3 regions of the Tardiphaga sp. GW821-FHT12E02 genome follow, and region 1 is predicted to be linked to each of the others. Evidence: predicted binding sites of a transcription regulator. Region 1 holds the regulator's gene; each other region holds the start of a gene.
The links. The regulator PhoB, encoded in region 1, activates phosphate uptake and scavenging genes when phosphate is short. The targets are predictions, from matches to a motif close to TGTCATNNANCTGTCAT.
Positions count from the first base shown of each region.

Region 2: a site for PhoB is predicted at 1,283-1,299, ahead of olsB (l-ornithine N(alpha)-acyltransferase). Genes of this name have one in related genera too.
Region 3: a site for PhoB is predicted at 1,264-1,280, ahead of AC1RQ5_RS02585 (DUF2794 domain-containing protein). Genes of this name have one in related genera too.

Region 1 covers NZ_JBXAQK010000001.1:427,480-429,748, reverse strand. The annotation lists gene pstB (phosphate ABC transporter ATP-binding protein PstB) at 1-277, shown strand, start outside; gene phoU (phosphate signaling complex protein PhoU) at 306-1,016, shown strand; gene phoB (phosphate regulon transcriptional regulator PhoB) at 1,061-1,765, shown strand; gene AC1RQ5_RS02010 (GcrA family cell cycle regulator) at 1,973-2,269, opposite strand, start outside.
Region 2 covers NZ_JBXAQK010000001.1:685,709-687,977, forward strand. The annotation lists gene coaA (type I pantothenate kinase) at 1-52, shown strand, start outside; gene olsB (l-ornithine N(alpha)-acyltransferase) at 196-1,119, opposite strand; gene AC1RQ5_RS03275 (ATP-binding protein) at 1,468-2,269, opposite strand, start outside.
Region 3 covers NZ_JBXAQK010000001.1:541,515-543,783, forward strand. The annotation lists gene AC1RQ5_RS02580 (DUF1223 domain-containing protein) at 113-883, shown strand; gene AC1RQ5_RS02585 (DUF2794 domain-containing protein) at 1,291-1,650, shown strand.

The DNA of each region.
Region 1 (2,269 bases):
CACGATCGCTGTGCGTCCGGAAGTGATCCTGTTCGACGAGCCCTGCTCGGCGCTCGATCCGATCTCGACCGCCAAGGTCGAAGAGCTGATCGACGAATTGAAGGATCAGTACACGATCGCCATCGTGACCCATAACATGCAGCAGGCGGCCCGTGTCTCCGACACCACCGCCTTCATGTATCTCGGTGAGCTTGTTGAATTCGACCAGACCAACAAGATCTTCACCTCGCCGAGCGACCGCCGCACCCAGGATTACATCACCGGCCGTTTCGGCTGACGCGACATATTCGCGAGAGGATTGACCTATGGCTTTTGAACACACGACCAAGGCCTTCGACGACGATCTTCAGGAACTCACCCGTCTCGTCGCCGAGATGGGGGGCCTGGCCGAACGTCAGATCGCAGAGTCCGTGGATGCGCTGGTCCGCCGCGACGTCGCCCTGGGCGCCCGCGTGGTGGCCACTGACGCCGAAATCGACCAGCTTCAGCGGCTGATCGAGGAACGCGCCGTCCTCACCATCGCCAAGCGCCAGCCGATGGCTGTCGATCTGCGCGAGATCGTCGGCGCGCTGCGCGTCGCCACCGATCTCGAGCGTATCGGCGATCTCTCCAAGAATATCGGCAAGCGCGTCAATGCGCTGGACAGCGACTTCCATCCGCTGAAGCTGATCCGTGGCCTCGAACACATGACCGATCTGGTGAACACCCAGGTCAAGGCCGTGCTCGATGCCTATGCCGCGCACGACCTCCCGGCCGCCATGGCGGTGTGGAAGGGCGACGAGGAAATCGACGCGATCTGCACCTCGCTGTTCCGCGAACTTTTGACCTATATGATGGAAGATCCGCGCAACATCTCGTTCTGTATCCATCTGATGTTCTGCGCCAAGAACATCGAACGGATCGGCGATCATGCCACCAACATCGCCGAGACGGTGTTCTACATGATCGAAGGTCAGCAGATGGTCGACAAGCGCCCGAAGGGTGACATGACCAACTTCGCTACGCCGGTGAGCTGAGGCTCATCGCGACGTCTCTGAACGACAGATAGGAAGCCAGCCATATGAACGCGCGCATTCTGGTAGTGGAAGACGAGGAAGCTCTGACCACGCTGCTGCGCTACAATCTCGACGCCGAAGGTTACGACGTCGAGACGGTTGCCCGCGGCGACGATGCCGACACCCGCTTGAAAGAGCGCGTGCCGGACCTCGTGGTCCTCGACTGGATGTTGCCCGGCCTGTCCGGCATCGAACTGTGCCGTCGCCTGCGGGCGCGGCCGGAAACCAAGGCGCTGCCGATCATCATGCTCACCGCGCGCGGTGAGGAGAGTGAGCGCGTTCGCGGCCTCGCCACCGGCGCCGACGATTACATCGTCAAGCCGTTCTCGGTGCCGGAACTGCTGGCCCGCGTGAAGGGCCTCCTGCGCCGTGCGGCGCCGGAGCGTCTGGCCACGGTGCTGGCTTTCGGTGACATCGAACTCGATCGCGACAAGCGCCGCGTGGTGCGCGCCGCCCGTCCGATCGATCTCGGTCCGACCGAATACCGGCTGCTCGAATTCTTTCTCGAGCATCCCGGTCGCGTGTTCAGCCGCGAGCAGCTGCTCGACAGCGTCTGGGGCCGTGACATCTATATCGACGAGCGCACCGTGGATGTTCACATCGGCCGTCTGCGCAAGCTGCTGAATCCGGCCGGCGAACCCGACCCGATCCGGACCGTGCGTGGCGCGGGCTATGCGCTGGACGATCGCTTCGACAAGGCGGCGGAGTAACGCTCTTTACCTCACGCTCTGCCCTCATCCTGAGGAGCCGCGCAGCGGCGTCTCGAAGGATGGCGACGGAGCTCCGACATCTCATGGTTCGAGACGGCGCTTCGCGCCTCCTCACCATGAGGGGCGGAGGTGGGCGGCTCTAGCTCAATAGCAAAGCAACAAAAAATGCCCGGCTCATCGCCGGGCATTTTCGTTCGTGCTGTTCGCTTACCGCATCGGCTTCGGCGCTGCCCGGCGACGATCGCTCGCAGGCTGGTAGGCGATCCGCGAGTGGTGCGCGCAGTAAGGTGCGCCGGCCACGGCCTTGCCGCCGCAGAAATAGAAATCGGTGCTGGCCGGATCACCCACCGGCCAATGGCAGGTGGCGTCGTTGAGCTCGACCAGCTGCAGGCGCTGGCTGATCGGGATCACGTTATCGACCGAGATCGGATCCGGCTCCATCTCGACCTGATAGTCGTGAGCCAGCGCCGTGTTGCCACGGGCGACCGGGCGCGGCATGCGCAC
Region 2 (2,269 bases), 260 kb from region 1:
GAAGAAGGGCGCGGATCACGTGATTGAAAACGTGGCGCTGCGGCGGCTGTAGTCCATGTTCTCACTGTCATCGCCCGGCTCGACCGAGCGATCCAGTACACACGGCTGCTGACGTGTTTCTGAGACGGCAGAGTTTACTGGATCGCCCGCTGTCACGGGCGATGACAAGCGGAGGGAAGCGCCGCTCCGAAGCGCCTACGCCGCCTTCGCTTCCCCACCAAAATGCTCGATATATCGCGCGCCGATCGCCGACACCGGCATCACGATCAGCACATCCGTGGTGCCGAACTGATGATCGATGACGGCACCATCGCCGATCATCGCGCCGATGCGCAGATAGCCCTTGATCAGCGGCGGCAATGCACGGAGCGCGGCCTTCTGGTCGATGGCGTCTTTCGGCATCCGGTTCATCTCGACATAGCGTGAACCATGCGCACGGGCGCGCCATTCTTCGGGTGCGCGGGCATTGTGATGCAGGAAAGACAGCGGCAGCGCCAGTGCGTCCGGATCGGTGCCCTCAAAGCTGGCGCAGCCGATCATCACGTCAAAGCGGTTCTGCTTCACATAGCTCCAGATGCCCTGCCACAGCAGCTCGACGGTGCGCTTGGTGCGATAACGTTCCTGCACGCAGGAGCGACCCAGTTCGAGGAAGCGCAGTCCCGGATGATTGTGCAGGATGCCATCGAGATCGAATTCGCTCTCGGTATAAAAGCCGCCATTCTTCATCGCCATCTCATGGCGCAGCAGGCGATAGGTACCGACCACCGGTTGGCGACCCGATAGCGTCGGCTTGGCCGCATGATCGACGACGAGAAGATGATCGCAAATCTTGTCGAAGGCATCCTTGTCGCGGCGTGCCAGCATGGTGGCGGCGTCGGCGATGGCGGTGCCGTTCTTGTAGAACACTTTATAGCGCAGGCGCTGGGCGCGCTTCACGTCGCGCTTGTCCTGGGCGAGCCGCACTTCCAGCGGACCCATGCGGCCGAGCGATGGCGCGCCTTTTGAATTCAGGTTTTGCGGATTGAAATTGGCGGGATCGAAATTGAAGGGTGGCTTGAACCAGGTGATGGCGGTCTGTGCCGCCAGCGCCATGTTCTGCGGCCGCAACATCTGCATCATGCCTGGTTTAACAAGGCCTGATTTAACAAGGCCGGGCTTGATGATGCCTGGCTTCGGTCGAACGAGTTCGTTGCCGTGCATAGCCAATCCCCGACTTAACCCCAGGCCGCGATGAGCCCCACGCGAATCGACGCGGCCCATCGACACCAGACATCACGGGTGATCGACAGAGGTGTGACGGGTGTATTGCGAAGGTGTGACAGGAAAGGTTGGGGAAAGAGAGCGACAAACACGCCCCTTATCCTGAGGAGCCGCGCAGCGGCGTCTCGCAGGATGGCTACACGCTCTGAGCCCAGCCATTCATGGGTCGAGACGGCGCTTCGCGCCTCGTCACCATGAGGACGGCGTCTAAGCCGCGATATGCCGGCCCGCGGCCAGATGCTTCAGCGCCTCTTCCAGCTTGTCGCGGTCCAGCGGCTTGAGCAGGAAGCCATCCATGCCCGCTTCAAAACAGGCATAGCGATCTTCCACCAGCGTATTGGCGGTCAGCGCCAGGATCGGCGTGCGACGGACGCGCTGGCCGGCTTCCAATGCGCGGATGCGCTTGGCGGCGGCGATGCCGTCGAGTTTCGGCATCTGGATATCCATCAGCACGAGATCGAATGGCGTGCCGGCCGCATCCGAAGCGATCCAGGATTCCAGTGCCTGTTCGCCATTGGTCGTGACCACAGTGCGGTGGCCGAGCCGTGTCAGCAGCGAGCGCATCAGCAGCGCATTGATCTCGTTATCTTCGGCGACAAGGATCGAGAGGCCGTCACTCGCTGTGGCGTCATTGGACGCAAGGGCCGCTTCTTCGATCGTCGGCGCCTGATCGTCCGTCTGCACACCCAATAGCTTCGCCAGCGATGCTGCGCGCAGTGGCTTGATCAGATAGCCGGTAAGGCCCTCTGTCGCCGTCGGCTGCAATTCGTGTCGCATGGCGGGCGTGAACAGGCCGATGCGCTGCGTGGCATGCGACACAGCGCGTTCAGACAGCCGTTCGAATTCGCTGGCACCAAGCGCGCGGTCGATCAGCACGGCGCGCCATGGGCGCTCCGGCAGCAGCGCCAGCGCGACATCTGTATCGGAGACCATGCAGGTCTGCGCACCCCAGCGCTCCAGGCGCCGGGCAATCAGCGAGGCCTCGATGCTTTGCGGCGCCACCAGCATC
Region 3 (2,269 bases), 110 kb from region 1:
AGGGTCGCCTTCTGCGTTAGCAGGTACCTTTGTTTTTGATGACCCCATCGAGAGCGGCACCAGTCTGGTTTGCTCGGATGCGGTTGCACAACTCCGAGCGCAGCACGTCTTGATGACATCTCTCCGTGACATATCGCGATGGACCGGCGCTCTCAGCGCCTGTTTTTTCGTTGCGTTCGGTCACAGCGCCTTGGCCACGGGCGCGCAGGCGCAGCCGCGTGCCGTTGTCGAGTTGTTTACCTCACAGGGTTGCTCGTCCTGCCCGCCGGCGGACCAGATCATTGGCGATCTCGCCAAGGATCCGTCCGTCATCGCACTGAGCATGCCTGTCGATTATTGGGACTATCTCGGCTGGAAAGACACGCTGGCCGATTCGCGCTTCAGCGCGCGCCAGAAGGCCTATTCGCAGATGCGCGGCGATCGCGACATCTACACGCCGCAGGCCGTGGTCAACGGCGCCACGCAGGTGATCGGCAGCGACGCGACAAAAATCAAGACGGCCATCGGCGACACCCGGAAAGGTGCGTCGGTCATGTCCGTTCCGGTGTCGATTTCGGTATCGGGCAAGCAGGTGAATGTTGCGGTGGCAGCATCGACCGACACGTCTTCGACCGATCATGGCGAGGTCTGGATTTGCTCGGTATCGAAGTCCGTCCCGATCACGGTCGGTCGTGGTGAGAATCGTGGACGTGAACTCACTTACTACAATGTCGTGCGCAGCTGGCTAAAGGTCGGCGACTGGAACGGCAGCGCGGCCAACTGGACCGTACCGCTGGAGAATGTGTCGCGCGACGGCGTCGATGCGGCGGTCGTCTATGTGCAGGACGGCTCGCGCGATAAGCCTGGCGCAATGCGCGGCGCAGCGTTTACGTCGCTGCAGTAATCTCACCGTCATTGCGAGCGCAGCGAAGCAGTCCAGAAGACCGCAAGCAAGGTCTGGATTGCTTCGCTGCGCTCGCAATGACGGCTGAGAAAGCCCACCCACCCCACAAAAAGAAAAGGACCAACTCGCGTTGGCCCAGTGGGGATTAATATACTCACTGCGCAGGGTCCGATCCCAACGACCACGGGGGGCTGGGGGCTGAGGAATCCGAGACCGGAAGAACCGGACCCGACGCAGTATCTGTTTATCGCAAGCCACAAGGGCGTCGGCTGGGCCAAATTTTGGCGGCAATAAGATTCGCCTAACGTTCCCGTGACGGAAGATTTCTTACCGTCTGGCGGCTGAATCTGGTCTTGCAGCCCAGGGCCCATGGCGCGATCATGTAAGTGATATGACAGGAGGCGCCGATGCACGTGATTCCGGGAGACAATGACCCAAGTTCGAATCGCGGGACGACGGGTCCGGCGCCGGCCCCGATCGTCAGCTTCAACCGCATCGAACTGAGCCGCATCCTCAATCTCTACGGACGGATGGTGTCTGACGGCGAATGGCGCGATTACGCCATCGATTTTCTGCGCGACCGCGCAGTGTTCTCCGTGTTCCGGCGTGCGTCTGAAATGCCGATCTACCGCATCGAGAAGGATCCGCGACTGGCACGCAAACAGGGCATGTACAGCGTCATCTCGGCGACGGGCATGATCCTTCGCCGCGGCCACGAGCTGGACCGGGTGCTGCTGGTGATCGATCGCAAACTGGCGGTGGTGTGAGACAACGCTTGCCCGTGGCTTATCGATCTCGCGACGCTTGCGCGTCCGAGCTGTGAGCATTTCTCCCCGCGAGACATGAGGGGAGGTGGCACGCCGCAAGGCGCACTTGGGTGGGACTTGACGCCATCCGTTCAACGCTGGATCGCCAGCGAAGCCGAACAGCGCAACGCCTTACGGCGCGCCACCGCGACGTTCTTTCTGGCCGAAGGACCGTTCTTCCGGGTACTGGGCGCTCCCGATCGGGAGCCATCCGACGGATTTCTCCGCCTTCGCCCGCACCACGTCCAGCCGCGCTAGCGGCAGACCCCCATAGTGGGGTCGGACGGTTACCCCCGACCACCCGAGTGCAGGAGGTACGTCCTCCCCTGCCCGCAGGCGCCGCATCCACGTTCCGCTCAAAGACGCCTCATGAGAGCGCCCCTCACGAACGAGACGGAGGGGATATGGAGCAGAATGGGAATTTTGTCAAGAACAGAAGGAGAACTAAAATCTTGCGGGCGCAATGTTCTCCCTCCCCCAAGCCGCGAAGCGGCGCAGCGGGGAGGGTGGATCGAAGCGAGCGTTCAGCGAGCTTCGAGACGGGTGGGGTGCTTCCTCCGACGTCACGTGGGGAAAGTTC